4 regions of the Brevibacillus sp. HB1.4B genome follow, and region 3 is predicted to be linked to each of the others. Evidence: riboswitches for the same ligand, from Rfam matches in the RefSeq annotation. Region 3 holds a riboswitch; each other region holds the start of a gene.

Region 1 (7,657 bases), on a different contig from region 3:
GCGGAGGTCCACTCATTAATTTGAATGGGGAAGTCGTTGGCCTCAATGCATTCATCATTCAATCCAGCCAATGCTTGGGCTTCGCCATCGGGATTGACGCCCTCAAAATGCAACTGGAGCAATACGTATTCAAGTGAGAAGCAAACGATTCAACAAAAAAACCCCGTCTAGGAGGACGGGGATTGCTTCTCTAATGCAATAAGATATACATTTGGACCTTCTGTGTTGATTTGTTCTTCTGCCTGTTTTAATTGTTGCAGCTGAGCGGCCGTAAGCTGTGCGATAGGCAGTTCACTCAAACGATTCTGTTCCATGCGTCATTCCTCCGTTGGTGTCAGACTCACGAACGTAGTCTGCCCGTTCTGGAGAGTATGTATTTACGCAGTGAGATCAAAGGCTTTGGCAATCGCAGAACACGAACGCTTGCAGAATACGATGGGCAGCTCGCGATCTTTGGCTTGGTTTTTCACCGTTTTGGCTAAGTTGTGATTGACGAAATCAGTCAACACCAAAATCATGTGGATACCAGCTGGAATTTTCACCCCGGTTTGCGAGCTTTTCCGTCCAGTTACGTGGTGAATATCCTTGAAGCCTTGCCCTTGCAAAAGTTCGATAATATTGCCCAGGCGATCTCCGCCTATTACTAAAATGGATGACATAACTTGTTACCTCCTTAAATTTAGGTAATGTAGGATTTATGTTTTCTTCTCAGAATGCTAATTGATAATGAATATCACTCTTATTGATAAATATTATCATTCCCAATTGACTTTGACAATACTCTCCATGATAACTTTTTTGTCAAAAAACAAAACTAGAAACGAAGCCTCTAGGCAAAGCCACGGCGCTCTAGTGCTCCCGCCCTCTTTTCCAAATTACACCGCACCATATTCTTCGTAATCATAAGAAAATGTACATAGGTGTTGCCCGGGTGTTTTTTCCAACGGTATAATGAAAAAATAGATTGTAATGAGGAGGTGGCGTAGGGTGCAAGAAATTACACAGCTGCACGCCATTTTTGATCGCACCAGAGGTTATATCAACAGCTTCATGGGCGTTATCCAGCCGATTATCGACGCGGCAACGGACGAGCATACTCGTCTTTACTACCATCATATTTTGGAAGAAGAAGAACAGCGCATGGGTCGCTTGCAGGAATTGGTTCCCTACCTGGAGAAGGTCTCCTCAGGAAAAAGCCTGGATCAGCTAAGTGATCGCGACCTCTCGCAAATGCTGTCCGATGTGAATCTGGAACGTTTTGGACTGCACAATTTCCGCGAGCATCTGGAGCTCTCTCTGTATGAATTCAAGGATGACGAAACACGTCAGCTTCTGGATGGCATGCGTGAAAAGACGCATACAGACTATTTGACAGTCAAAGAGATCATGGCGAACATGAGCCAACGATTCTCTGATGCGGCTCATCCTGATCTCACTGATCACGATGAGGGGCACGACATTCACCAGGTAGATCATTTGAAAGCTTCGGCTTCCGCTCCTCACGGTGTTGCTTCCGTGGTCAAGCATTCCGCTCCTGCAGTTTCTGGCAAAAAAGGACTGACAGTTGGCAGCTTGAAAGGAATGTAAAGAATCGGAAATCCTGAAATAACATGGAGGTTACACTATGGACAAGCTTCGTAAATACCCAGACTCTCCCTTGACGACTGAAGAATGGAACCAGTTGGATGCAACTGTCGTTGACATGGCTCGCCGCCAGCTGGTAGGACGTCGTTTTATCGATATTTATGGACCATTAGGTGAAGGTATCCAAACCATTACCAACGATGTATATGAGGAATCCCGTTTTGGCGGTCTCTCCCTGCGCGGAGAATCACTGGAAATGACACAGCCTAGCCGCCGTGTCAGCATGACGATTCCAATCCTGTACAAAGATTTCATGCTCTACTGGCGTGATGTTGCCCAAGCACGCACACTGGGCATGCCTTTGGACATGAGCGCGGCTGCCAATGCAGCTGCTGGTGGTGCACTGATGGAAGACGATCTGATCTTCAACGGTGCTGCTGAATTCGACCTCCCAGGTCTGATGAACGTAAAAGGCCGTCTCACTCATCTGAAGAGCGATTGGATGGAATCTGGCAATGCGTTTGCTGATATCGTGGAAGCACGCAACAAGCTGTTGAAAATGGGCCACAGCGGTCCGTATGCACTGGTTGTTTCTCCTGAGCTCTACTCACTCTTGCATCGCGTGCACAAAGGCACCAACGTGCTTGAGATCGAGCATGTTCGCAATCTCGTTACAGATGGTGTCTTCCAATCTCCTACCATTAAGGGCCGTTCCGGCGTATTGGTAGCGACTGGCCGCCATAATCTCGACCTGGCGATTGCAGAAGACTTCGACTCCGCATTCCTCGGAGACGAGCAAATGAACAGTCTGTTCCGTGTTTACGAGTGCGTTGTATTGCGGATCAAGCGTCCAAGCGCAATTTGCACGTTGGAAGAAACAGAAGAATAGGAAGCCCTTTGGCACACCCATTGACGATTCTCGTTGTGGGTGTGTTTTTTCATCCTTGAAATATGTAACAGATCCCTTATAATAAGAACGTACGTTCCAAACTTTCGAAACAATCTGACACAAATGTCGTTGGGGGGATTTATATGAGATGCGAGGTCAATGGGGTTAACCTTTATTATGAGGAGATCGGAAGCGGTTTTCCTGTCGTGATGATTCACGGTTTTTCACTTGATCACCGCTGCATGACTGGTTGTCTGGAACCAATTTTTGAGAAACGCTCAGGATACCGACGACTTTACATAGACCTGCCTGGAATGGGACAAACGGAAAACTACGAACATATCCACACCACGGACGATATTCTGGAGGTTGTCCTTGCGTTCATCGATCAGCTCATTCCAGGTGAACCCTTTTTCATTGCGGGTGAATCATACGGCGGATATCTTACACGAGCAGTTATCGAGAAGCGCCGGGATCGAGTGAAGGGCGCCCTGTTCATCTGCCCGAACGTCATTCCTGAAAAAGCAAAGCGCACACTGCCGGATAAACCCGTCTTAATAGAGGAGCCTTCTCTCTGGGAGAAGTTGAGTGAGACGGAACGAGCAGAGTTTGAGTCGATGGCGGTAGTAGCTACCAATTATACGTGGAACCGCTATAAAAAAGAGATTGTCGACGGCTACATGCTGTCTGACCCTTCTTTCCTCAGTAAAATCAGACAGTCATACGGCGTGTCCTTCCCATTGGATACGGCTCCCTTCCCTCACCCGAGTCTTTTTGTTGTGGGCAAACAAGATCATTCTGTCGGCTATCGCGATATTTGGGATATTATTGAGGGCTATCCCCGCTCTTCTTTTGCCGCACTCGATTGTGCGGGACACAACTTGCAGATTGAGCAGCCACTTTTGTTTACGGAGCTTGTGAATGAATGGCTGGATCGGGCGCAAAGGGAGCTTTCCCTGTAAATATGCATCAAAAAAGACAACCAGCTCCAATGGCAATGGTTGTCTTTTTGCTTCTATTAAACATTTGTCACGAGAGATTCACTGTAGGCGTGGAATGCTTTGCCCAATCTCGAAATCGCAAGCTCCGTGTCTTCCCGGTTCAAGAGTGTATAATTCAAGCGCATCGTATTAACTTGAGGCTCAGCTGCATAAAACGGCTTCCCTGGTACGAATGCGACGCCTTCCTGTACGGAACGGGCCAGCAGCTTCTCCGCATCGATATGCTCCGGCAGATTCACCCAGAGGAACATCCCGCCTCTTGGTTTTTCCCACTGTACGCCCTCCCAGTTTTGCGCAACCAAGAGCTCATGCATCCATTCCATGCGCGCTTTGTAAGACTCGCGAATCTTCTCAATGTGGCGCTCCAGATCAAAGCGGGACAAAAGCTCATACAGAGCGTACTGGTCGATTGTGCTTGACTGCAAATCAACTGCTTGCTTCGCCTTCACCATCATTTGAATCACACGTGTATCTCCGATGGCCCATCCGGTACGCAAGCCTGGCGCGACAATTTTGGAAAAGGTACTGGTGTACACCACACAGGAATCAGTCGGATGCTCATCCAGTGAGAAAATCGAGCGGTACGGTGCTTCCCCATCGAATTGGATCTCTCCATATGGATCGTCTTCCAGGATGAGAATGTTTTGTGCCTTACATTGACGAAGCAAGCCGAGACGGCGTTCGAGACTCCATACCTTTCCTGTCGGATTGGCAAAGGTAGGAATGACGTACACCATTTTGGGGCGGTACTGGGCAATTTTTTTCGCCAGATCGTCCAAATCCATCCCATCGGCGTCACCGTCTACAGGGATCGCTTTGATTCCCCGGAATTGAAATAACTGAACAGCTGCCAAATAAGTAGGGTTTTCAACGAGAACGACATCGCCTTCGTCTAAATATACACGACACAACAAGTCTACTGCTTGCTGAGAGCCCGTTGTGATGATCATATTATCTACACCGACGTTCATATGCTTTTGCTTCATGCGGGATGCAATCCACTCACGAAGCGGCAAGTATCCATCAGTTAATCCGTACTGAAGAGCTTTTGCTCCTTGTTCAAATGCGCGGTTGAACGCTTCACGCATCTCTGCGATTGGAAAAGAATCCTCTGCTGGCAGTCCACCTGCGAGCGAGAGCACTTGATTGCCTTGGGTCAGCTTCAAGATTTCCCGGACTGCCGAGGAGGATAATGCTTCGACAGATTTTGAAAATGAGTACTCCATGTTCCGTTCCCCCTTGATTTTGCTTATCCTTGTTTTATCACTCTCCCTCTCGTAAGTCCAATCCTTGGTAGCTATGAGTGGATAGGTTTTGACTATGTCGAGCGGTTGTTCAATCGTTAGTCTTGACACACTGCATGCAAAAAACCCCTCTTCGTCTCAAACGAAAAGGGGTCCAATATGTATGGGCTATATCTTCCTAGGCGATGCGAAACACACGCGGTTTCTCTGTGTGTGGGAGGAAAGAGAGGTCTACGTGCGTGGACGCTTCTTCCATGCCAATATCGTTTGCCAACAGCAATGCCTCTTCCTGGAAGGTCGGCGTACAGCTGCCTTCATTCAGTTCACAGAGACGTTTCAATCGCTTCAGTCTCTCTGCGGATTTCTCCACTCTCATGCCTTCATTCGTCAGCTCACAAACGTTGACGTGACGAGCATCAGCGATCATACTGATATCATTCACATGGACAATCAGTCTTTTGCCTTCTTCCGTAACAAAACCGATCGAGCAAAAATGCGCACCTGACATTTCCAAACGAGTGAGAACAGCATTGGCGTAAACTTCTCCCGTCCGCAGGCGAATTTGGCCTGCTTCAATGGCTCCGCCGATTTTCCGCTCGTTGGCGATCACCGTATACATATCCGTGTAACCGTTAATCTGATAGCGCATGGTACCCTCCCGCTCTCGATGAGACTAATTATCATTAACAATGCCATCGTATAATGAAAATCATTATCTGTCAATAATGAGAATGATTTTTATTCTAGAATAAAAAAGCCACACTCCATTTGTATGGTAGTGTGACCCAATTACCTCGCCTTTATTTTGTTTTCGTAAATAACCCCAACCGCTCAATTCGCTGAACCGCTTCTGCGAGACGCTCTTCATTTGATAACAAAGCCGCTCGCACATAACCCTCACCTGTCGGACCAAAGCCATTTCCTGGCGCTACGACGACATGCGCTTTTTCCAAAAGCAGGTCAGAGAACTCCACGGATGTGAAGCCGCTTGGAACAGGAAGCCAAGCAAAAAACGACCCTTGAGATGGTGGCGCCTGCCAGCCAATCCGATGCAGATTGGAGTACAAGGCATTGCGGCGGCTTTCGTAGACAGCGACGAGATCGCGAACGCACTGCTGTGACTCCGTCATCGCTTTGGCTGCCGCCATCTGTACCGCTCCGAACAGACTGACGAAGTAATGGTCCTGAATGAGGTTAATCAGACGAACCAGCTCGCGATTTCCTACCATAGCACCAACACGCCAGCCTGCCATGTTGTACGTTTTGGACAAGGTATAAAATTCTACACCCACTTCTTTTGCACCCGGAACCTGCATGAAGCTGACTGGCTTTTTCCCGTCATAGCTGATCGCCCCGTAGGCGAAGTCGTGGCAAACAACGATTTCATGTTTTCGAGCAAAACGAATGGTTTCCTCATAAAACTCGAGTGGTGCATTAACTGCTGTCGGATTGTTCGGATAGTTGAGAAACATCAGTTTCGCGCGATCCAAATCAGCTTGGGAGAGCTGGCTGTAGTCTGGCAAGAAGTCATTTTCCGCCTTCAATGGCATCATGACCATTCGTCCATTTACGACTGCAACCCCCGACCAATAATCCGGATAGCCTGGGTCTGGAACCAGTGCAACATCGCCTGCATTCATAAGGACTTGGCAAATCTCTACGAGTCCGGTTTTGCTGCCGAACAATATCGCTACTTCTTCCTCCGGATCGAGGTCCACATCAAATTCTTGCTTATACCAATGAGCCACTGCCTGCTTCAGTTCCACGCGTCCCTGAAAAGGCGGATATTTGTGATGGAGTGGTTGTGCCGCTTGCGCCTGTAATTCTTCAATAATGTGTGGCGGTGTCGGCAAATCAGGATTGCCCTGCCCTAGGTTTATGACGTCATGGCCTTGCGCAATGACCTTGTTTACTTTTGCCACCAGGGTCGCAAAAAACTGGGTAGGGAGTCGATCAATCATGTCGGAGGGTTGAATGCGCATCTTTCTTCCATTCCTTTCTTGGGCCCAATACAGTAAAACCCCCTTTTTCCATACAGAAAAAGGGGGAGATCAGCTTGGTCACGTCCTTATCTGTCAGGAAAAAATCCTGCTGGAATTGGCACAGCATCTGTCCATCGCATAGAACAGATCCGCTGCCGGGCTTCATAGGGCCAGTCCCTCCACCTCTCTGAATAAGTCAAACACACGGAATATACTGTTTTTTCGTCTATATCATACTACTTGAGCACGTAAACCGTGTCAAGATGCTTGATTCTGTAAGGGTACCTGATGCCTTCTTTTTTGAAAAGATGTGTGGAAGGCAAAGAATGCGACAGACAACAGACACAAGCCCGCCATCACGAACAATAGTCCCTGCGCATGAATCGATTGGAAAATGAAGGCGCCAAGAAGTGGTCCGAGCATCCTCCCAGCAGATCCAGTCCCTGCAATCAGACCTTGAATGAAGCCTTCTCGTCCCTCTGGCGTAAACTGTGCCGCTACTGCCGGCACCGCTGGCCATACGAGCATTTCTCCCAGCGTCATGATGAACATGCCTGCAACAAAGCCTGCATAAACCGTTGATTGAGACAAAATCAACATCGACATGGCAAAAATATAAGCGCCCAAGAGCATTTGTGCTTTTAGCGTACGGGCAAAGCGTCGTATGACCCACGCAATCAATGGTTGACCAAACAGGATCAAACCGCCGTTCAGCGTCCACAACAGACTGTATTGACGGAGTGAAATGCCCAGGGATTGCATGTAGGTCGACAGCACCGTTGTCCATTGTACATAGACAATCCAGCTAATGAGCAATCCTCCGCATAAGAGCAGCAATGCTCCCCATACAACCTTGGTCTCTTGCTGTGGTTCTCGTATAAGTTCTCCCTCTGCTTGTTCGGGAGCAGTCGTCTGCAATTGACGTTTTTGCTCTGCCAGTTTTAACTGACGCGGCAA
Region 2 (7,657 bases), on a different contig from region 3:
ATGGGAAGCTATCCGGAGTTTTAAAGGCGGCACTGCCATTTTTACGCACCCGAACTCACCCGTAAAGTGCGGCGGAGCCCCTCAGAAAATCATGTATCTGGCCGATGATTACTTTCGCAAGTTACATGTTCGCAACCAGTCAGAGATCATTTTTGCATCGGCGAAGGGAAGCATTTTTGACGTTCCCACGTATGCAAATACCCTCAATGACGTCATTCGTCGCAAGAACATCGAAACCAGATACAAGCATAACCTAATGGAAGTGCGGGCGGATACCAAAGAAGCCGTATTCGAGAATCTGGACACCAAAGAGCAGCACGTATGGAAGTATGACATGCTTCATGTGACCCCTCCCATGAAAGCACCTGATTTCATTGCAAACAGCGCATTGGCTGACGCAGGAGGCTGGGTCGATGTCGATCCATTTACGCTTGCGCACAAAAGATTCCCTACTATTTTCGGCATAGGCGATTGCGCGAATCTGCCCACGTCTAAAACCGGAGCTGCTATTCGCAAACAGGCGCCAGTCGTCGAGAAAAACCTGCTCGCACTGATCAATGGTAATCCATTGACTGCCAAGTATGACGGTTATACATCCTGCCCACTCGTAACGGGGTACAACAAACTGGTGCTGGCTGAGTTTGATTACAACCTAATGCCGTGTGAAACCTTTCCTTTTGACCAATCTAAAGAGAGATTCAGTATGTACCTGATGAAAAGCGAGCTGCTTCCCATCCTTTATTGGAATGGCATGCTAAAAGGCTTGATGTAAGGTAGTCTTTGAAAGAGAGGGGGAGAGCAACATTTTGAATGACAGGAAGGAACAGAGAAGCTCTGACATGTTTTTAGAGGATTTATCTGATCCAGAAGTTCAGGAATCGATCACTATATTGATCCGAAAGCTCCCGAAGATAAAAGATACGATCCTGGCAGCCGAAGAGGGACTTGAAGTAGCCACATCGATCTTGCGCGATCAGGAATCACTACGGTATTTGTTCGAGCGAGTAGATGGTCAACTGTCCAATTTCTTTGTGGAAAAAGAATCGATAGACGCCCTGTTTACATTGCTTGATAAGATGCCAAAGCTCGTTAAGTATGTCAGCGTTCTCGAACAAGCTGCTGATTTTTTGGAAAGTCTCGGAAAGGATAAGCAATCGCAGCAATATTTGCTCAACGGTATGAAAACGTACATGGCTCCTGTGTCCGCGAAAGTGGAGCATGGAATGGCTGTCTTCCAAGAAGCAAAAGGAAGAGCCGAACATAATAGCGAACCCGTTTCCGTGTTCACGCTTTACAAGCTCATGAAGGATCCGACCGTCCAAAAGACACTTCGCTTTACCCAATCGCTGCTCGAAGTACTCGCGGAAAAATCAAACAAATAATAGAGGTGTAAAAGGAGGAATGCACGATGTTGTTACGTTACTTTTATGATGAAAAACTGGCCCATGCATCTTATCTGATCGGCTGCCAAAAAACTGGAGAGGCGATTGTGATCGATCCCGCCCGCAATCTGGCTCCTTATTTTCAAGTCGCCAAAGCAGAGGGGGTTTCCATTGTAGCCGCCACGGAAACCCACATTCACGCTGATTTTGTTTCTGGTGCCAGGGAACTGGGCGCAGCTTATCAGGCGAAGCTGTTTTTATCCAATGAGGGTGATGAAGATTGGAAGTATCAATACTTGGATGGTTTGAACCATCAGCTTGTACAAGATGGAGATCGCTTTTTTATCGGGAACTTGCTATTTGAAGTCATGCATACCCCTGGTCATACACCTGAAAGTATCTCCTTCCTTTTGACAGACCTCGGAGGGAATGCAGATCGCCCAATCGGAATCTTCACGGGAGATTTCGTCTTTGTCGGCGATATCGGAAGACCGGACTTGCTCGAAAAAGCGGCGGGAATGGAGGGTACGTCCGAGTCAGGTGCAAGAGCCATGTTCCAGTCCCTCCAAAAATTCAAGCAACTGCCGGATTATATGCAGGTATGGCCAGCTCATGGCGCAGGAAGTGCTTGCGGCAAAGCACTGGGGGCCGTGCCGTCTTCTACCGTTGGTTATGAAAAGCTGTTCAACTGGGCGCTGTCACACGCCAGTGAAGAGGAATTCGTCAAGGTACTCCTGGATGGACAACCAGAGCCACCAACGTATTTTGCAGTGATGAAACGCGTGAATAAGGAAGGCCCTGCCTTGCTTAAGGAACTCCCTGTTGTTCAAGAGTTCAACTCGTTTGAACAGGTAAAGGAATCGCTGGAAAACGGACAGATTATTGATACGCGTCCTTTTCAGAAATTTGCGAAGGGGCATCTGGCGGGAACACTTCACATTCCTTTTAACAAGTCATTTGCCAACTGGGCGGGCTGGATTGTCGATTACGATCGCCCGGTTCACTTCATGGCCACCCCAGATGATCTGGACGGGATTTTGCAAGCCTTGCATTCCGTAGGGATTGATTATGTCACAGGCTTTATCGACAGTGGCAAGTTAATGGAAAGGGAAATGTCTTCACTCGAGACAATCGAAGAGGTAACACCGTTGGAGATTGCAGAACGGGTGGAAAAGGGAGAAGTACACGTAGTGGATGTACGGAATCTGGCTGAGTGGAAGGAAGGACATATTCCGGATGCACAGCACATCATGCTCGGTACGCTCGCCAAGCGGCTGGATGAGATTCCTCTCGATAAGCCGCTTCTCGTACAGTGCCGTTCCGGTGCCCGATCCGCTATTGGCGCAAGCATTCTAAAAGCAAACGGATTCAAGGATGTCATGAATTTGAGCGGCGGAATCTTGAAATGGCAAATAGACGGCTTGGCAATCGTAGAACGAGGATAAAACGAAGCGAGGTATTGCAAAGGGTGAGCGTATGACTATCGACCTTGTGATCACACTGTTTGTTATCGGTTTCGCGGGATCATTTATCTCTGGTCTCGTCGGAATCGGGGGCTCCATCATCAAGTATCCGATGCTTCTGTACATTCCGCCCGCCCTTGGATTCGTTGCTTACACAGCTCACGAAGTATCCGGAATAAGTGCAGTCCAAGTATTTTTTGCCACCCTAGCTGCTGTTTGGACTCTGCGCAAAGATAAGCTTATTCATTACCAGCTCGTTGCGTATATGGGAAGTGCCATTATTGTTGGGAGCTTGCTTGGAGGGTATGGAGGAAAATTTCTTTCGGCAGATGCTATCAATATCGTTTACGCCATCTTGGCCACCATTGCTGTAATCTTGATGTTTCTGCCAAAAAAGCGGATGGACGGACGTGAACAGACCGAGGTTATCTTTCATAAACCAACAGCCGTATTATCCGCTTTGATTGTCGGAGGCGCCTCCGGAATTGTCGGGGCAGCTGGCGCTTTTATTTTGGTTCCCATCATGTTGACCATCCTCAAGATTCCGACAAGAGTTACGATTGCTTCATCTCTTGCCATCACTTTTCTTTCTTCCATCGGTTCGACGATAGGGAAATGGATGGCGGGGGACATATTGCTGTGGCCATCCGTGATCATGGTAATCGCCAGCATCCTGGCAGCGCCACTCGGTACGAAGGTCAGCAAACGTTTGGGCACCCGGATTCTCCAGACCATTCTTGCCTTGTTGATCCTAGCTACCACAATTAAGATTTGGGCTGACATCCTTATATCCACACGTGTGTGAAGATTTACTTTTTCCATAAATTATAAAGAAAAATCAATTGTCATTGAACAGCATTGACATATCCGAGTAAAATGATAAGATAAAAAAGAATTTTACGATGAAATTAAATTTCATAGAACATTCTTATCGAGAGTGGTGGAGGGGCTGGCCCGATGAAACCCGGCAACCTTGGTCTTATTGACCTTACGGTGCTAATTCCTGCGGAGTTATTCTGCGAGATGAGAAGGTGGGAACCGTGCAATCGCCCCTCTTCTTTTCGGAGAGGGGTTTTCTATATTTACAATCCTTAGTATTCATATCTTTTTACTGTGTGTTATGTGAAGGAGGAAACAACGTGCTTCATTATGCGGTCAAGCGTGGCCTTCTCATGATCGTTACGCTGTGGATCATTGTCACGGTAACGTTTGTGACCATGCACCTGATTCCGGGTGACCCGTTCGCGTCTGACGCCAAAATGCTTCCAGAAGAAGTGGTAAAGAACATGCGGGCGGAGTACAACCTGGATCAGCCAATCACGGTACAGTACCTGCTCTATCTGAAAGGATTGCTGCAATTTGACTTGGGGCCCTCTATCCAGTCCAAGACGAGGGATGTGAACACGCTGATTGCAGAAGGATTTCCCGCATCGGCTATTCTGGGACTCCAGTCGTTTATTGTCGCGCTAGCAGGTGGAATCACACTGGGAATCGTAGCGGCACTCTATCACAATCGAACGCTGGATTTCTTGTCTATGTTTGCAGCCATCATCGGGATCTCCGTCCCCAGTTTTATTCTGGCGCCACTGTTGATCAAGTACTTGGCGGTCAAATGGGAGCTGTTTCCCGTTGCTGCGTGGGGGAGCTGGGAACACTCGATTCTTCCAACGCTTGCGCTCGCTATCGGTCCGCTCGCCATTATCGCTCGTTTCGTACGAGCCAGCATGCTTGAGGTTTGGCAACAGGAATACATAAGCACAGCGGAGGCGAAAGGGCTTGGCACCTTTTCTATTGTCGTTAGACACGGGATGCGCAATGCCATATTGCCGGTTCTTACCTTTATCGGTCCGCTGTTTGCCAACCTGATGACCGGAACCTTTGTGGTGGAAAAGATTTTTGCCATTCCCGGGCTCGGCAAATACTTCGTGGAAAGTATTTTTAACCGTGATTACCCTGTTATTTTGGGCACCACAGTATTTTACAGCTTTGTCCTCATTTTTACTTTGTACATCATCGACCTGCTGTATCGGGTGATTGACCCGCGCATCAGATTGACGAGTGGAGGGAAGTAGCGTTATGGCCAATCAGGCAACACAACTGGATTCGCTGTTTCGACCAGTAGACCGAATCCGGCTATCTGAGGAAATTCGGGAACGTCCCAGTCTTGGGTATTGGCAGGAGGTATTGCAGCGAGTATTCCGCAACAAGCTGGCAATGCTCGGGTTCTTCCTTCTCTTGGCAGTGGTGACCCTCTCCATCATCGGGCCGATGCTCGTTCCCCACAGCTCGCATGAACAGTCATTGACGAAGGGAAATCTGCCACTGTCGGGCGAGCACTGGTTTGGAACGGATGACTTGGGTCGGGACATGTGGGCACGTACCTGGGTAGGCGGTCAAATCTCTTTATTTATTGGTGTGGCGGCAGCTGCCATCGACCTAGTGATCGGTGTTTGCATCGGCGGGATATCCGGTTACATGGCAGGGAGGAACAAGCTGGGCGACCGTGTGGACAACATCCTGATGCGATTGGCTGAAATTCTGTACAGCATTCCGTATCTCCTGGTGGTAATCCTGCTGATGGTGGTTCTGGAGCCTGGACTCGCAACGATCATTATTGCCCTTTCACTAACCGGCTGGGTCGGCATGGCCCGTCTGGTCAGAGGACAGATCATGCAGATCAAGCGTCAGGAGTTTGTGCTGGCTGCAGAAAAGCTGGGTACCTCTCATGCCAAAATCATCATGAAACATCTGTTGCCGAATACGATCGGCGTCATCATCGTGAACTTGACCTTTACGATACCACATGCGATTTTCGCCGAATCGTTTCTCAGCTTTCTTGGGCTGGGAGTGCAGGCACCAACCGCCAGCTGGGGAACCATGGCCAACGACGCGCTGGCAGTTATGCTGAGCGGACAGTGGTGGCGGCTGTTTTTTCCGGGATTCATGATTTCCCTTACCATGTTCGCTTGCAACGCGCTCGGGGACGGTTTGCAGGACGCACTGGACCCGCGGATCAGGAAATGAGGAGGAGTACATCGTGAAGCCATTGTTGGAAGTAGATCAGTTGCGCGTCTCCTTTCGCACGTACGGTGGAGAGGTGCAGGCGGTAAGAGGGGTTTCCTTTTCTGTGAAGGAGGGGGAGACGTTGGCAATTGTCGGAGAAAGCGGCTGCGGAAAAAGTGTGACCGCCCGGGCATTGATGGGAATGATTCCTCCGCGATCCGGTCATGTAAAAGACGGCAGCATTCGGTTTCGCGGGCGTGAACTGACTGGGCTGACGAAGCTGGAATGGCAGCAGGTTCGCGGGTCGCAGATCGGTATGATCTTCCAGGACCCGATGACCTCGCTGAATCCAACAATGAAAATCGGCCAGCAGATTGCGGAAGGCCTGATCAAACATCGAAAGCAGACGAAGACAGAAGCAAAGGAAGAGACGCTGAAACTGCTTGTAAGGGTAGGCATTCCGGAGGCGGCGAGGCGATTTGAGCAGTATCCTCACGAGCTAAGCGGAGGCATGCGGCAGCGTGTCGGAATCGCCATGGCGCTGGCCTGCCAACCGCAGTTAGTTATCGCCGACGAACCGACGACTGCGCTCGACGTGACCATTCAGGCACAGATCCTTCGTCTGATGAAAGAGTTGCAGGAACAATTGAACACGTCGATCATTTTGATCACCCATGATCTGGGTGTCGTCGCAGAGGTGGCCGACCATGTAGCGGTCATGTACGCAGGCGTAGTGGTGGAAAGCGGCCCGGTGGGAGAGATCTTTGACAACCCACGCCATCCCTACACACAAGGGCTGTTGCAGTCTGTGCCACGTCTCGATGCAGGTAAAAAAGAGCGGCTGATCCCCATCGAAGGGACACCACCGGATCTGTTTCGTCCGCCTGTCGGTTGCCCGTTCGCTGCCCGTTGCCGATTTGCCATGGAAATTTGCCTGGAGCATATGCCACAAGCGAATTCGTTTTTCAATCAGCATGAGGCAAGCTGCTGGCTGAACGACCCGCGTGCCATGAGAACAGAAGCGTGGATGATGGCAGGGAGGGAGACACATGATTGACAACATTGTAGGGGTGGAGAATCTCGCTAAATCGTTTGAGATTGGCGGGGGACAACAGGTAAGAGCTGTTGATCGAGTCTCTTTTGAAATCAGACGAGGGGAGACGCTTGGAATCGTTGGGGAAAGCGGATGCGGCAAGTCTACGCTGGGCAGGACTATCGTGGGCCTGTACCCAGCTAGTGCGGGGCGCATCCTGTTTCAAGGCAAAGACATCGCCAGGATGGATAGACGTGAGCGACGGGAAGCAAACCGCCACATGCAGCTGATCTTCCAAGATCCGCAAGCCTCACTCAATCCGCGTTTACGAGTGGGCGACATTATCGCAGAGGGAATCGACTCCTATGGATTGGCAAAAGGAAAAGAGCGAGAAGAACGCGTCTATCGGCTGCTGGAGCTAGTAGGATTACACCCAAGCCACGCAAAACGCTTTCCGCATGAATTCAGCGGCGGACAGCGGCAGCGAATCGGCATCGCCCGCGCACTTGCGGTGGAGCCAAGTTTTATCGTGGCAGATGAGCCCATTTCTGCACTGGATGTGTCCATCCAAGCGCAAATCGTCAATCTTTTGGCCGATCTTCAGGCAGAGCGGTCTATCACCTATCTGTTTATCGCCCATGACCTGTCGATGGTGAAGCACATCAGCGACCGGATCGGCGTGATGTACTTGGGACAGATGATGGAGCTTGCACCGAGCGAGCAGTTGTTTGCCACACCGCTACATCCGTACACGCAGGCCTTGATCTCGGCTATGC
Region 3 (7,657 bases):
TCAGCCCTTCCACTGTACTTGGGCTGATCAAATACGTAGATGAAATCAATTTGGAGCATGGGGCTACCCACTCGATTACGGACCCGACCACAGAGACGATCAAGAGCATCGAGCAGCGCGGCTATGCAGCAGGACTCAAGCTGTTGCGAGCACAGGTACGTCATTTGGGAACGGAGCAAAACCTGGAGATTCTCCAGTCGATCTTCGAGCATTTGAAAAAGCATGTCGACATGATGTTCAAGACGGAGGTCGAGGACATCATTACGGTGAAAGAAGCAGACGGACATCAGGTAAAAGGTGTCGTCTTGAAAAACGGCCAAGAGTATGAAGCTGATTACGTGGTAATCGGACCAGGACGCGATGGCTCCGCTTGGTTGACGGATATCCTGAAAAAGCGTCGCCTGAAAATGTACAACAATCAAGTCGACGTAGGCGTACGTGTGGAGACGTCCGATGTCGTCATGCGCGAAATCAATGAACACTTGTACGAAGGAAAATTCATTTTCAATACATCTGTCGGAACGCGTGTACGGACGTTTTGCAGCAATCCATCCGGTCACGTAGTCGTGGAAAACCATAGTGGAGTGATGGCAGCAAACGGGCACTCTTACAAAGACCCAGCGCTGGGCTCGATGAATACGAACTTTGCGCTCTTGGTATCGCATACGTTTACAGAGCCGTTTGATAAGCCGAATGAGTACGCGAGAGAAATTTGCAAGCGAGCGAATGATCTGTCAAACGGTGGGGTCATCGTGCAAAAGTACGGCGATATTTTGCGCGGTCGCCGTTCCACAGAGTCGCGTATTAAGGAAGGCTTCCTGGAGCCTACTCTGAAGGAAGCGGTACCGGGTGATTTGGGACTCGTGTTGCCTTACAACACGATGAAAAGTTTGATCGAGATGGTGGAAGCTCTGGACAAGGTAACACCGGGAATTGCCTCCGAGCACACATTGTTCTACGGAGTGGAAGCAAAATTCTACTCGGCACGTCCGAAACTGACGGAGGAATTCGAAACAGAAATCAAGGGATTGTTCTGTGGCGGGGATGGTGCCGGAATTACACGTGGTCTGGCACAGGCCGGAGCTGCTGGGGTCTGGATGGCTCGCAATATCGCGAAACGCATGCAATAACGAATACGATCATAACGAATAGGTTTCTTGCTGGGCACGAGTGTGCTTGGTGGGGAGCCTTTTTGCATGACAGAACAACATCAGGAAAGTGATGGTTCCGATGTCACGAGGAATTAGGCAGAAGCGTATTGTATAGAAGGGCCAATAATCAAACCACGACCTTTTGTTGGCATGGAGGTATCTATGTTTTTTTGTGATGAGAATGACGATACCGCTGTAATAGCACTTTGGATCATTTCGATTGGCTTTGTCATACTCGCCATCGATAAAACAACCAGATTAAGTCAAAAGCCTGCCTGCGACAAGGAGAAGTTGATGCAGCCGCTCATTCAATTGAACAAGCAAATCAATGGGAAGAATAAGAATGGCAATGACAATGATGAAGATATGCAATTCAAACGAATTGAACAGCAAATTGCTCAATTACGAGACAGTATACAAGATATAAAGAAGAATTTACAGGAGGAACCATCCAAAAACGGAGGGAAGAAGAATGATCGAAAAAAATCTGGCGAATGAGTTGGTAGCAGTAGGCGGGTGGATCGCAGTTTTGGGTGCCTTCCTAGCTGCTATAGGCTCGACTGGACAGGTGGAACCGGACCAGGATACTTCTACAGCGAAAGAGGCAAATGACAAAGAATCAAATGATTTGAAAAAACAAGTGCTGCAACAGAAAAAACAATTGCAAAAGCAACAGATACAGCTTGAACTGATTCAATTGGAACAAGAACTCAACACCATCATCCATAGTACAAGGAAAAATGGCTAACAAAAAATGACTTCACCAAACTGCTTTTGGGAGAAGTCATTTTTTACTTGCTACAATGGCTGCAAATTATCGTTCATTTTCTTTAGTACGCGGTTAAAGGTAGCGAGTTCTGCTTCGTCAAGGCCGCGGAGTGCCAGTTCCTCTTGCTCTTTGGCAGCTTCCAGCCATTCCGGGAACCGTTCGACTGCTTGCGGAGACAAGGACACATAGCGCTCACGCTTGTCATCACCCTCTGAGCGAATAATCCAGCCCATCTCTTCCAATCGGGTGAGTGTCCGGGTAATCGTTGGCGCTTCCACATTCAGGTAGTTACTCAATTGAACCTGGGTGAGCGATTCACGGTAATGCAAGCAAAGGATAATCCCCCATTGCGAACTGTATAATCCCATGGGAGACATAGTCCCATTTAACGATTTACTGAATATTCTTGCGGTTTGGCTAATTCGATGACCATAATATTGCATGAATATATACCTCCAGGAAAGCTGGTCCGATATATCGTACACTTTATTGCTTAAGTAAATATGTACAATAACATACTAGCAGTTCCGTACATATAAGTAAACGTTTATTCGATGGCGAAATAATGGATTTTCTGACACAAATAGAATCAGGCGAGTGTCATGGAAGAAGACACTCACCTGGCTGAAAAATATGGTGATACATTAATCTGCGGACAAGATACTCAACGGTCCTTTTTCATTGATGAGCGGCTCCAGTTCATAAACCGAAATGGGGAACATGGGGAAACCGACGTAGTAAGGCGTAATTTCGTACAACTGGAAGTAGATGACCAGTGCTTTGTCGGCTAGGTAATAATCTTGATCGGGCTTAATCGAAGTAAAGCCATTGAGTGTGGGGATGTTTCTTTCTTTGATTTGACGCTTGATGTTTTCAGAAATCACCTTGACGTAATCGCTTCCTGGCTTGAATAATTCACGCAGCGTATACAGCTTGCCTGTTTGGATATCTGCGGTGATTGACCCGAGAAAGGTCATGCCGTGAGCCATTTGCGGTGTGTAGGCGTAGTTGCTCAACACGACACTGAAAATGCCGCGTTCGTTTGTCTTGATTTCGTAGCTTCCTTGCATTTCTGTATTTCCCGGTACCTGGACCCGTTGCTGCTCGTGAATTAAGCCTTGAACCGTTTGATAAATCGCCCGGTTGATATCTTTTTCCGCTTGCTGGTTGGCTAGGCCTGCCAATTGCGGGTAGTAAATGGTGGTGTTCGGACGGCTAATTGTCCGTGTCAGCACGGTAGCTGGCAATTGATTGAGTTCCACTTTTCTCCGTTTGCCTCCTGTACGTGTGAGTTGTGTAATAGCCTATTCGAAATTGTTTTTGGCTGTTCTCACTTTTTTCACAAATTTGGCAAAGGTTTGGCTATATAATGGGGAAAGAATCCGATACATAAGTAAAAAGGAAAAGGGGGGCAATTATGATTCAATTGATTCGCAATACCTTGACTGACAAAGAAGGCTTTATGATTTTCATCCTATGGAATCATTTGTGGATGGCGGGACTCATTGCCTACCAAGTGGATGTGAACTTCTGGAAAGTGACGTCCTTGGGATTGCTGGTCACTTTAATTGTTTCGCCGTATTATTTCATTCGCAGAGATAGTCATGTCATTCGTTATCTGGTAGCAATCGGACTTATGTTTTATGCTATTTCCTTCGATCACTTTACCGATTACCAGGAGGTTACCTTCCTCGCCTTTATCGTCATGGGCTTTTTGGCAGCCTATTTGGACTGGAAGCTGGTAGTTACAGCGGGAATTGCCCAAATCATCGTTACGATTGTTGGATTTTATACGGGAACCTACGAGATTTTCGAAGGTGATTTTTCGGAGCTCAATTTGCTTATGCGTATTGTCACGATTCTCATGATGATGGGAGCCGTCACGTATCTATGTCTCGCCGGACAAGCCTCCTTGCGAAAAGCTGATGACGCAAGGCAGGAAGCGGAAGAGAAGGAGCGCCGTCTGGGAGAAATGCTTTTGAACATCCAGCAAATGACGGAACAGCTGGATCGTACAAGCGATCATGTGCATGAGCATGCGGAAGGTACGAAGCGCAATACAGATGAAATGATGGTGGCCTTTAAGGAAGTCGCTACAGGTATGGAATCGCAGGCGAATTCTACGGTGAAAATCGAAGAAGAGGTTCAATCCATCGACCAGGAAATCGAGGCAGTCACAACACAGACCAACGCAATGAAAACGGAATCGCAACAAAACAACCGTCGTCTGATAGAAAGCGTTCAGATGATGAACGAGCTGTCCTCGCAGATGGAGCAAATAGTGCAGGCAGTCAATGTAGCAGCCTCCACGATTCACCAGCTCAATCGGCAGGCGAACCGTGTAGAGGAAATTGTTGGCGCTATTAATCAGATCGCGACACAAACGAATCTCTTGGCGCTGAATGCGGCGATTGAATCGGCGCGTGCAGGCGAACATGGACGGGGATTTGCTGTTGTAGCGGACGAGGTACGCAAGCTGGCAGAACAAAGCGCGACAGCTACGCAGGAAATTACCGACATTCTGAAATCACTCCACCAGGAAAGTGAGAATGCGGTGCAGCATATGAGCAATGGGGAAACGTCTGTTGCAAAAGGCCAAGAACTGGCCGTGAAAACAGTGGCCTCCATCGAAGCAGTGCGTGCCGGGATGATGGCCTTCCTGCAAGCAGCTGATCAAGTAAGCTCCAGCATGGACCGGGTAAAAGTGCGTTCCGGAGAAGTTGCCATCGAGATGTCGACCATTACAGCCGTAACCGAGGAATCGGTAGCCAACTTAGAAGAGCTGTTTGCGACAGCAGAAAACCAGCATCAAAAAGTACGTGAGATTACGGAAGAGCTGGGCGAGCTGAATACGTTGTCTCATCGTCTCCAGCAAACCTTTCACGTGAAATAGGTTGTTTCTCGATGCTGAAAAGACGACTTTTTAAACTTTTATTCACTTTTAGAAGTGTTTGGAATTGAGAAAAAAGAATTGCATTTTCGAACCGTTCTGCTAGAATGAATTCCATTGTAACTAAATATATTCAGCTACCTTATCAAGAGCGGCGGAGGGACTGGCCCGATGATGCCCGGCAACCACTGATCATGTCTATGCATGAACAGAAAGGTGCCAATTCCTGCAAAACCTGTACCATGGTTTTGACAGATGAGGAAGAGAACGGCTACGTACGCAAACTCTTCCTCCGGGAAGAGTTTTTTTTGTTGTATTTGTAAAAGGGGAGGGGTAAATAAACGAACGATAAATTAATTTTATAAGAGAATATTCGTAAATAGTATTGAAAAAATGGGTAAAAAGCCGTACATTACCTAATAGGATAAAGAAAAACGTAAAGTTCGGATAGGGAGAGATACATCATGAAGAAGTTATTGCTGGCTTTAACGACATTCGCAGTATTGGCAACAGGGTGCTCGACTGGCACAAGCGTACCGGCAGATCAGCCAGGAGGACAAGCAGCAGGACAAGAGGGCGCGGACAAAAAGCGAATTGCCTTGATTTTGCCCGAGAAAATTGGTGTGAACCCGTTCTTTCAACAAATGGATGAGGGTGCAAAGAAAGCCGCACAAGAGCTGGGCGCAGAAGTGAAAACGATTGAATCTACGGACCATGGAGCGATTGAAGAGAATCTGCGCGTGGCTGTTGCAGAAAATTATGATTTGATCATCACTTCTTCCTTTACATCAGAGGATGCATTGAAAAAAGTAGCAACCGAAAATCCTGACCGTAATTTTGCGATTATTGATACCGTAGTGGATTTGCCAAACGTTCGCAGTGTTACCTTCCGCGAGCAGGAAGCGGCTTACCTGGTGGGAGCAGCAGCAGGTCTGGCAACGAAAACGAACAAAGTAGGTATGGTTGTCGCTCTCGATATTCCACAGTTGAAAAAATGGACAGTCGGCTTCGAAGAGGGCTTGAAAGCGACGAATCCAAAGGCAGAACTGATGGTCAACTATGTAGGAAGCTTCACTGACCCGGCAAAAGCGAAGGAATTGGCTTTGCTCCAAGCTTCCAAAGGCGCTGACTTCATTAACGGTGCAGCAGCTGTAGGCGACCTCGGCGTTTTCGAAGCGGCGAAGGAAAAAGGCTTCTTCACAGCAGGTCAGGACGTTGACCGTACGACGATCGATCCAGAGCATATCGTTCTGTCCCAATTGAAAGGGACCGACGCGGCAGCTTATGAAACCGTGAAGAACTTTGTAGAAGGAACGTTCAAACCAGGTGTTGTTGCGTACGGCTTGAAAGAAAAAGGTGTTGGCGTAACCTATGTCACGCACGAAAGCAAAACGCCTCTGAACGCTTTTATTGGACAAGAAGTCGTGGATAAAGTGAAAGCGATCAACGATGAGATAGTAGCAGGCACCCGCCAAGTACCAGACAAGTTCTAATAAGGTAGTTCGGTGCTGAAAAGCCAACTTTTTGAACGTTTATTTAAAGCTTGTGCACAGTGATGGATGTGACCGACTACGGCTGTGTAGTCGGTCTTCCATTTTCATAAAAGGACGTACAGAAATGAGGGAGTGGGAATGACCGATCGCTTGGAAATGAGGGCCATGACCAAGAAGTACGGAGATTTTACCGCCAACGACAAGGTGTCGTTCTCACTGGCAGCAGGAGAAGTCCACGCGATTGTCGGGGAAAATGGAGCGGGCAAAACGACACTGATGCGGATGCTGTACGGGATGGAGCAGCCCACGTCGGGAGAGATCGTGTTAAACGGAAAGCCAGTTGTTTTTCGCGGACCAGAGGACGCGATTCGAAATGGAATCGGGATGGTTCACCAGCACTTTATGCTCTTCGGAGAATTTAGTGTGACTGAAAATATCGTGATCGGCTACGAGCCGAAACAAGCGGGTTTTTTCAAAAGAAATGACGCGGAGGACAAGGTGCGTGCGCTTAGTGAGCAGTATCGCATTCCGATTCATCCGCAGACCAAGGTAGCGAATTGCTCGATTGGGGAACAGCAACGGGTCGAAATTCTTAAGGTCCTGTATCAAGGAGCGGATATTATCGTGCTGGACGAGCCTACCGCTGTACTTACTCCGCTGGAGGTACGCGACCTGCTGCAAACGATTCGAAACCTGGCAGAGAGTGGCAAGAGCGTCATTTTGATTACACATAAGTTGCAGGAAGTCATGGAGGTAGCCGATCGTATTACGGTACTGCGCGGAGGCAAAGTGACGGGAACGGTTTCGCGGAATGAGACAAATGCGGATGATTTGGCAAGATTGATGGTTGGACGTGAATTACAGGAGCTAGCTGAGCGAGTTCCTCTGGATAAAGGCCCCTTGTTGCAGGTGGAGAATCTCACGGTTCGAGAAAAGCAGACATTGCTCGATCAAGTCAGCTTTACCGTGCATCACGGCGAAATCGTAGGAATTGCAGGTGTTTCCGGGAATGGTCAATCCGAGCTGCTGCAAGCGATCAGTGGTTTGCGTGCGGCACAGGAGGGTACGGTGCGGTTAGGCGGCAAAGATGTGACGAATAAATCAGTAGTCACCATTCGGGATGCCGGTTTGGCTCATATTCCGGAGGATCGTTACCTGTGGGGAACGGCCAAACTCTCAAGCGTCGAGGAAAATGCGTTGATGGGCTATCAGCGAAAGCCTGCTTACAACCGCCGAGGCGTCGTTTTGCGGGAGAAATTCCGCCAAGTCGTAAAAGGCTGGGTTGAGCAGTTTGCCATCAAAACTGGCTCTCGACAATTGCAGGAGCTGGCAGGGAATCTGTCAGGTGGAAATT
Region 4 (7,657 bases), on a different contig from region 3:
CGCCCCTAAAGCAGGTGTGGTAATTGACATGTACGACAAAGGCAAGATCATGCTGTTTGCCAGCCTGGTCCGAACACTCAGCCCCGTCTTCATGTTCCCGGCTCTTGCCAACGATTCTCTTCTGTGGATGATCGTATCTTTGATCGTGATGCAATGCTCTGCTGCGTTTTATTTTCCGACCGTGCAGGCTTCCTTGCCAGCCATCCTTTCCCAGGACGAGTTACTCAAGGCGAACAGCGCATATCTGAATATCTCTACCCTCTCGCGCATTGGAGGAACAGCAATCGGCGGTATACTCGTTGCCTCCATGGACCTGTCCATGCTGTATGTGTGCTCCATCATCGCGTACGCTGTACTCGCTGTCGTCACACTCTTTCTCCGTATTCCGCAAGTGACTTCTCGGAAAATTCAGGAAAAAGTAGAGTTTCGCGAAGTACTGACGATCTCGCGACAGGACCCGGCCTTGTTTGTCGGCTTGATTAATAACGGGTTGATCACCTTGTTCCTTGGCGGTCTGAACCTGATGATCTTGAACTTTAGCGAGCTACAACAGGAACCTCAGCTCATGGGATGGATCTATGCAGCAGAAGGAATCAGCATTTTGATTGGGGGGCTCTTGGCAAAACGTTGGATCGGCCGCAGAAACCTCGTGGCAGCGTCCACCATCATGCTCTTTTTCTTCGCGCTGTCCCAGTTTGGCATGTCATTCGCCGATAACAAATTCATGGTGCTCGCTTCCTTCTCCATGTTCGGCTTTGTCGTTGCTTTCTTCTTCCCGGTCACCGCAACGATTTTCCAGAAGCGTCTACCTCCACACCAGCAAGGGCGATTCTTTTCTTTCAAAAGCATGCTTGATCGTGGATTCTTCTTGTTGGCTCTCGCGATTACAGGAGTTGGGCTGGACATTCTCGGCATTAGCGGCTACCTCCTCTTCATCGGCTCGGTGACAGTGCTCTTTGGCTTATTGACTTTCTTCTACAGTAAAAAGCATAAGCTGGATGTGCGCTCCCACGATGAAGCAGCTGCCTAGAATCGGAATGTAACGTACCATGACAAACGCTTTCCCACTGACCATGCTTTGGTGTACACTAGTGAAAGTATGTTGAACCTTATGGAGGCGTTCTTCCATGCAGATACTTTCCTCTCCCATTTTGGGAATCCTGCTGCCTCTCGTGATGGCTATTGCAGTGATCTTTGTGAGAATGCGTCGGCAAAAAAAGCCGGCTTCTGCAAAAAGTATTATTTTGCCACCTTTCTTTATGGCGACAGGGTTTGCAATGTTCTTGTTCCCCGAGGCGCAATTACCGCCCAAGTTTGATATTGCAGCCTTTGTGGTTGGGCTTATCTTTTCGATTCCGCTGATTATGACGTCACGCTTCGAAATCATTGGGCAAGATGTGTATTTGAAACGGTCCCGTGCGTTTTTCTTCATTTTGTCCGGACTGTTGGTCATCCGACTGATTATTAAACTGATGATCAATGATAGCTTTACACCGATTCAGACAGGTGGACTGTTCTTCTTGCTCGCATTCGGCATGCTCGTACCTTGGCGTATCGCGATGCTGGTGATGTACCGGAATTTAACTAAAAAGACGTTTGGCACCTAGTAAAAAAACCACCTCCAGTGCGAGGTGGTTTTTTTCTTAAAACGCTACATAAAACGGATGCTCTTCTTCTCGTAAACACAACTCAATCCGTTTGCAGAGGCTCTCTTCTAAACGACTATTCCAGCGCTACTAGAAAGTAAGATCCTCCATCAATCTTATACTCGCTATTCTTGCTTGCTCCTTCCAGCCTCGCAAAAAACGGTCGTTGCCCGTGATTTTTCCATGCAGTCTGCGCCAATCCCTCTTCAATCGGTTGGCAAAGCACTACATTTCCACCCGGAAGTTCAAATACTTGGCAGATGGCCCCCAGTTCTTTATCGTGGAATGTTTCGCTCTTCTTCCATCCAAACCAGCTTTGCCAACGTGCTGTTGCCTCCTCCAGATCTGTTACTGCATAGCCTACTGACTGGAGATGCGCTGCACCGTTCGGATGAGCGGCAATGATGCCACGATTTGTCAAATCATCTATTCTCTCCTCATCCGTTTGCGACCATTCGATGAGAAATGGCGGTAGAAGTGCACTATCTGCATCTTCGAGGAACAGCATTCGCCACCGAAGCGTCGTGCCATCATCACGCGTACGACTTCCCGCAACTGGTCCAGTAACCTGCAAACCTTGGATTCGCAGGCGCTCTGCCCACGCATCCATCTCGTTGGTCCGAAGCGCAATCTGGCCAAATCCTTCTCCCTTTGCCTCATCCTCGATGCATTGACGTACGAGCGGATTATCTGATTGTCGCGCAAGCTCCTTGTGTTCAACCGCCAAAAATTCAACATAAGAAAGCCCGAAATAACTAAGGCTATTCCATGTCCCCCAAGACGCATGACGCCCTCCAGCTACCGCATGAAAACCCGCTTGGCAAAATTGTTCCGATGCTTCCTGTGGAGTTCGCTGTACAAAATGAACCAAATGATCAAAAGTTAATCGCACCTTTTTTCGCCTCTTTTCGTAATACTTATAGGATATCAAAATTCATTTATGTAAGGATAGAATCACAAGGGGGAAAAATGAACGAGACCAGATCAAGTCGGGTAAAAGCTCGGCGCAAGAAATCACGTAAAACATGGGTACGTGTTGGAAAGAGCACGCTCCTATTTAGCGTATTGGCCATCTTCGTCGTCGGAACCTATTACCTATTCCAAACTGCCATGGATGGAAAATATGCCAACCCGAACGAGCAGCCTGCTCCTGACAATACTGTGAACCAAAAGACCTCTGTGCAGCTCACCTTTGTCGGTGACATCATGATGTCAGGGAATGTAGAGAAAACCTTACTCGCAAACAGCTATGACTACCCATTCAAGCATGTAAGCTCACTCTTTTTGCAAGATGATATCACGATTGCCAATTTGGAGACGCCGATCACTGCCACAGGTGTTGCCGCACAGAACAAGGCGTATGTCTACAAGTCATCGCCACTTGCTGCTCCTGCCATGAAAAACGCAGGGATTGATGTGGTGAATCTCGCCAATAATCACTCCATGGATCAAGGAGTTCCGGGATTGCTCGATACCTTTGACGCTTTGGACAAGAACCGGATTGAATACGTCGGCGCCGGAAAGGATGCCAACCGTGCCTATTCCCCTGTATTCATAGAAAAGAACGGCATCAAGATCGCGATTCTCGGCTTCAGCAGGGTCATTCCCGAAACAAGCTGGTTTGCAGGGGATTCCCAGCCAGGTATGGCCGCTTCCTATGATCCTACGCTAGCAGTGAAAGCGATCCAAAATGCGAACAACCAAGCGGATCTCGTCGTGGTGATTGCGCACTGGGGAAAGGAACGCTCCGATTATCCTGTCGATCATCAAGAAGAGTTGTCTCGTGCCTACATCGATGCTGGTGCAGATTTGATTGTCGGCGGTCATCCCCACGTACTTCAAGGCTTTGAACGATACAATGACAAATGGATTGCGTATAGTCTCGGCAATTTCATTTTCACACGATCAAGCGAACCCAAGACTTGGGAAACGATGGTTCTGCAAGCAAACTGTACGAAAAGCGGTGATTGTGAGCTGACGATGCTTCCGTTTCACGCAGAATTGGGACAAGCTGTACCCATGAATGAAAGCAACGGCGCTGCCCTGCTAAAACGTATTGAATCCATTTCTGAGAGTGTAGACATACAAAGTGACGGGCGTGTACAGCCGCGCGCAAAAGCGGTGGAGACTGCCCCCTGACAAAAGAAGCCGTGTTTCCAGGTAACTAGAAATACGGCTTTTCTTCTTATTTTTCCTCTTACTTACGCAGATTCGATAATGGGGAAGCAGCGAACTTCTAAGCCAAAATCATTTTTCAATAGGGACTCGTGCTCTTTACTGATTCCTGTCACGATCAAACCTGCACGCAATACGCCCCCCAAGTCGAATTGGACTTTTAGTTTATGCACGTTGACTCCTGCTTGCTGAAGGAAATGCAAGACACGATCTGGCGTAGCAGTATGACATGAGCCCTCTAGATAACACAGGACGCGTTCCTCCGAATCCACCGTGACTCCTGCTTTGTCAGCCGTTTTTTCTTTCCAAGTAGGATGAGGTGTGAATGGCTGTGTCAATAAATAGGCCAAATCCTCTACAACTGCACTTGCTGTAGGGAGCTCTCCTGCCCCTCTTCCTGTAAACAACAAGTCTCCCACGATGTTGCCCGATAGCTGCACAGCATTAAACGCGTCGTGGATTTGCGCCAACGGATGACTCAGCGGAAGCATGGTTGGTTCAACAGATAGGCGAATTCCTTGTTCAGCTTGATAGGCCTGCGCGATGAGCTTGATCCGGTACCCCAGCTCACTCGCAATCCGAATGTGACCCGCTGATAAATCTGAAATCCCTTTACGAACAACATCTGCTAGCGGCAGCGATTCTCCGTAAACAAGCTGTGCCAGGATGTACAACTTGTACATAGCGTCAAAGCCTTCTACATCCGAACGAGGGTCTGCTTCCGCATAGCCCAACTCCTGCGCTTGCTTGAGCACCTCCTGATAAGAGAGCTGTTCTGCTTCCATTTTCGTCAAAATGAAGTTCGTTGTTCCGTTGAGAATACCGCGAACACCTTGGATATCGTTCGTGCGAAGGAACTGCCGGAGCACGCTCAAGATCGGGATGCCCCCTGCCACACTCGCTTCATAGGCCAGATGTACTTGATGCTGATTTGCCAAATCGACTAGCTCTGTTCCTTTTTTCGCCAGAAGTTCTTTGTTGGCAGTTACTACATGGCAGCCCTTTTCGATCAAAGCACGGACGTAGTCATAGGTAGGTTCTACACCGCCCATGACCTCCACCACGATATCCACATCGCTTCTCAATACTTCCTCAAAGTCAGTTGTCAGTAAAGCCGGGTCGACATGAACCGCCCGCTCTTTTTCCGAGTCACGCACCAAGGCCTTGACGATCTCAATTCGTTTTCCCAGACGAGAAGCCAGCTTCTCCTGTTGCGAACGGATCGTTTTGATTACGCCTCCACCCACTGTTCCCAATCCCAATAATCCCACGCGTACCACTTCTGCACTCATCCTGACCACCCCATACCCCGAATTTTAGATAAAAAGAAAAGCCATCTTCGATAAGAAGAAGGCTTGTTAGTAGCTAATGCTCCCCCTCCTTATCTCCCAGGACTTATATGTCCTGCAGGAATTGGCACCTTGTCACAAAATATGCGTGACGGTTGCCGGGCTTCATCGGGCCAGTCCCTCCACCTCTCTGGATAAAGAAAATATGAAATTAAAAAAAACCTTCTTCGCTAAGAAGAAGGTTCATCTACTAATGGAGTAACCCGCTTCTTATCTTTCGAGACGAAACGTCTCGCAGGAATTGGCACCTTGTCGCAATATGCGACGGTTGCCGGGCTTCATAGGGCCAGACCCTCCACCTCTCTGGATAAGAACTATTTATGCTGTTGAGCTTTATTCTAAGAAATTCCAAGGCAAGCGTCAACAAAATTCTTTCTTTTCTGATTGTAAGCTGATTTGACAAGGCTTTCAGTTGGGAGTGAACAGGCTTTCTACCTCTTCCATACTGCAGCAAGTGCAATGAAACACACCCTCCTGACCTTCCTCAGGCAGCTCTTTTTCCTCGACATATCCGCACCATTGGCAAATGAAAAGTTGAATCATCGCACGCCCTCCTCTTCTTTTATCCTGCCCAAAATAAAAAGAACATTTTCCGCTCGACCGTGACGATCGTTAGAAAATGCCAGAAAAAGAGGGACGCACTTGTCCACGCGCTGTTTTTCGCAAGCCATCTCTAACACCTCCCTATCTCCCGTAGGTCTATCAGTGTTGTCGAAACAGGCAGGTCTCCTGACTATGGGTTCATCGTCTAGCGTCGCCTTCCCCGTCTATTTTGATAGACCAGTGGCTTGTTGGACGCTGACTCCCCTCTTACAGTGGCGGGACCGTGTCGGATTTGCACCGAGCTTCCCTATTATCCTTGTGGCGAATTGTTACGCCCGAAGGAACCTGTTTCCACCTATGAAATTGTCTTTTCTCACTACCCTCCTCAAATTTTACCTTATTCTTCCTTGTTTAGCGAACATTGTTCGTGGATCAGTAGCCATTCCTTTCGCCACAAGCCACCCGAATAGCCTGTTAGACTCCCGTTTGCTCCTATAATTCTATGGCATGGCACAATGATGTTCAGCCGATTTTTTCCGTTGGCATTCCCGACAGCCCTCACCGCATTTTCCTTCCCAATCAACGTGGCTAGCTCCGTATACGTAATCTTGTGCGCATAGGGAATGGTGGTCAATGTGTGCCAGACTGATTTCTGAAAGTCTGTCCCTTTCATCCACAGGGGAACAGAAAAGGACTGTCTCTTGCCGGAAAAATATTCGTCCAGCTGTTGCCGGCAAACGAGGAGAGGCTCGTGGCAATTGTCTTCATGTTCAAGCAAAATGGGTTCGTCCCGATCTGTGAATAGGATAGAACATACCCCGTCTTCTGTCCCACTGATTTCCAAGACACCGAGGGGCGATGCATAATCGATTGTCTGTATCCTTTCCATACGAGACCTACCCTAAATACCGCTCTCTCAAAATGGTACTGTGGTGAGCTTCATGTCCTGCAATCACATAAGCCAACGTCCTTGCAGATAGCTTGTTTCCGTTGGCAATTCCTGTACGCAACCACGCTTCTGGAGAGATTCCTCGGACTTGCGCGATAGTCGAAGCACGTACAGCCTTATACTCTTCCAATAAATCAGAGAGGTCTCGTAGCTGAAAACACCCGTGTTCGACAAAAGCATTCTCATCAAAACCGATGAGGGGTGTCTGATCTCCTCTCGCGATTCTCAGTAAGCGATAGCTCATGATGCGTTCTGTATCGACGAGATGACCCAAAACCTCTTTTACCGTCCATTTGCTTGGTGCATACCGATAATCAATTTGCTCAGGCGCAAGTGACGAAAATAGCGCGACTTGCCTCTCTCCTTGTTGCGTAAGGATCGTTAGCAGCTCCCCCTCCGGTACAAGCCCAATATAATAGTCAAAATAAGCGGCGTATTCATCGCGCTCTGGTCGTATGAGCATGTATTTCCCTCCCTTTCATTTTGGATAGACAAATGATGTCTCCATTATTCATTATGTAATCCTTCAAACAATAGGACCCTTGCCGGGGCTGCATCCGTGCCGATCAGCTTGAGTGGTGCAGCTACCAGAAAATAATTGCCTGGGGGGACCTCCGCTAGCCGCAAGCCTTCCACGACAATGACGCCCGCTGCAAACAGTTTTTTATGGGTGGGGTGCCCTTCCTGACTGCGTTCGATTCCAAGTGCATCGGTTCCAATGCCCCGTACCCCCAGCTCACTTACATATTCTGCACCTTCCTCTGACAGAAAGATGAATTCAAAAGAGAACGCCTCTTCAAAAGAGTTTTTCGTTTTAAACAGGACAAAATCTCCACGTTCAAGATCGAAGTTCTCCAAGTCGGAGCGAGTGATCCTGTCCTCTACCGCTGTGAGATCGAGAACCTTGCAACTGCCCACTAGCTTCTCCAATGAAATACTCTCAAATGTATCGCCAGCATTCACCATGTGCAGGGGAGCATCTACATGGGTACCAG

What was found. Region 3 has a riboswitch for S-adenosylmethionine ahead of HP398_RS17840 (BMP family lipoprotein). Riboswitches for the same ligand answer to the same signal wherever they lie in the genome.
Region 1: another riboswitch for S-adenosylmethionine. It lies ahead of HP398_RS22540 (pyridoxal phosphate-dependent aminotransferase); the one in region 3 lies ahead of HP398_RS17840 (BMP family lipoprotein).
Region 2: another riboswitch for S-adenosylmethionine. It lies ahead of HP398_RS03350 (ABC transporter permease); the one in region 3 lies ahead of HP398_RS17840 (BMP family lipoprotein).
Region 4: another riboswitch for S-adenosylmethionine. It lies ahead of HP398_RS06220 (homoserine dehydrogenase); the one in region 3 lies ahead of HP398_RS17840 (BMP family lipoprotein).

What each region holds. Positions count from the first base shown of each region.
Region 1 covers NZ_JABSUT010000010.1:65,140-72,796, forward strand. Annotated here, with positions in the region: gene HP398_RS22500 (S1C family serine protease) at 1-137, shown strand, start outside; gene HP398_RS22505 (hypothetical protein) at 168-314, opposite strand; gene HP398_RS22510 (DUF2325 domain-containing protein) at 378-659, opposite strand; gene HP398_RS22515 (IMEF encapsulin system ferritin-like cargo protein) at 988-1,587, shown strand; gene HP398_RS22520 (family 1 encapsulin nanocompartment shell protein) at 1,625-2,473, shown strand; gene HP398_RS22525 (alpha/beta fold hydrolase) at 2,617-3,435, shown strand; gene HP398_RS22530 (aminotransferase-like domain-containing protein) at 3,492-4,700, opposite strand; gene HP398_RS22535 (hypothetical protein) at 4,897-5,367, opposite strand; gene HP398_RS22540 (pyridoxal phosphate-dependent aminotransferase) at 5,519-6,700, opposite strand; SAM riboswitch class I at 6,784-6,898, opposite strand; gene HP398_RS22545 (MFS transporter) at 6,959-7,657, opposite strand, start outside.
Region 2 covers NZ_JABSUT010000001.1:714,765-722,421, forward strand. Annotated here, with positions in the region: gene HP398_RS03330 (FAD/NAD(P)-binding oxidoreductase) at 1-772, shown strand, start outside; gene HP398_RS03335 (DUF1641 domain-containing protein) at 807-1,382, shown strand; gene HP398_RS03340 (MBL fold metallo-hydrolase) at 1,409-2,827, shown strand; gene HP398_RS03345 (sulfite exporter TauE/SafE family protein) at 2,859-3,650, shown strand; SAM riboswitch class I at 3,771-3,875, shown strand; gene HP398_RS03350 (ABC transporter permease) at 3,985-4,917, shown strand; gene HP398_RS03355 (ABC transporter permease) at 4,922-5,869, shown strand; gene HP398_RS03360 (ABC transporter ATP-binding protein) at 5,883-6,905, shown strand; gene HP398_RS03365 (ABC transporter ATP-binding protein) at 6,898-7,657, shown strand, end outside.
Region 3 covers NZ_JABSUT010000007.1:55,026-62,682, forward strand. Annotated here, with positions in the region: gene HP398_RS17810 (NAD(P)/FAD-dependent oxidoreductase) at 1-1,130, shown strand, start outside; gene HP398_RS17815 (hypothetical protein) at 1,314-1,649, shown strand; gene HP398_RS17820 (hypothetical protein) at 1,624-1,899, shown strand; gene HP398_RS17825 (MarR family winged helix-turn-helix transcriptional regulator) at 1,950-2,363, opposite strand; gene HP398_RS17830 (DUF3298 and DUF4163 domain-containing protein) at 2,565-3,182, opposite strand; gene HP398_RS17835 (methyl-accepting chemotaxis protein) at 3,338-4,813, shown strand; SAM riboswitch class I at 4,950-5,072, shown strand; gene HP398_RS17840 (BMP family lipoprotein) at 5,275-6,303, shown strand; gene HP398_RS17845 (ABC transporter ATP-binding protein) at 6,442-7,657, shown strand, end outside.
Region 4 covers NZ_JABSUT010000002.1:359,542-367,198, forward strand. Annotated here, with positions in the region: gene HP398_RS06200 (MFS transporter) at 1-1,030, shown strand, start outside; gene HP398_RS06205 (CcdC family protein) at 1,128-1,607, shown strand; gene HP398_RS06210 (VOC family protein) at 1,723-2,538, opposite strand; gene HP398_RS06215 (CapA family protein) at 2,616-3,785, shown strand; gene HP398_RS06220 (homoserine dehydrogenase) at 3,848-5,113, opposite strand; SAM riboswitch class I at 5,200-5,311, opposite strand; SAM riboswitch class I at 5,378-5,484, opposite strand; gene HP398_RS31145 (hypothetical protein) at 5,579-5,713, opposite strand; cobalamin riboswitch at 5,873-6,077, opposite strand; gene HP398_RS06225 (methylated-DNA--[protein]-cysteine S-methyltransferase) at 6,111-6,602, opposite strand; gene HP398_RS06230 (DinB family protein) at 6,610-7,125, opposite strand; gene HP398_RS06235 (cyclase family protein) at 7,170-7,657, opposite strand, start outside.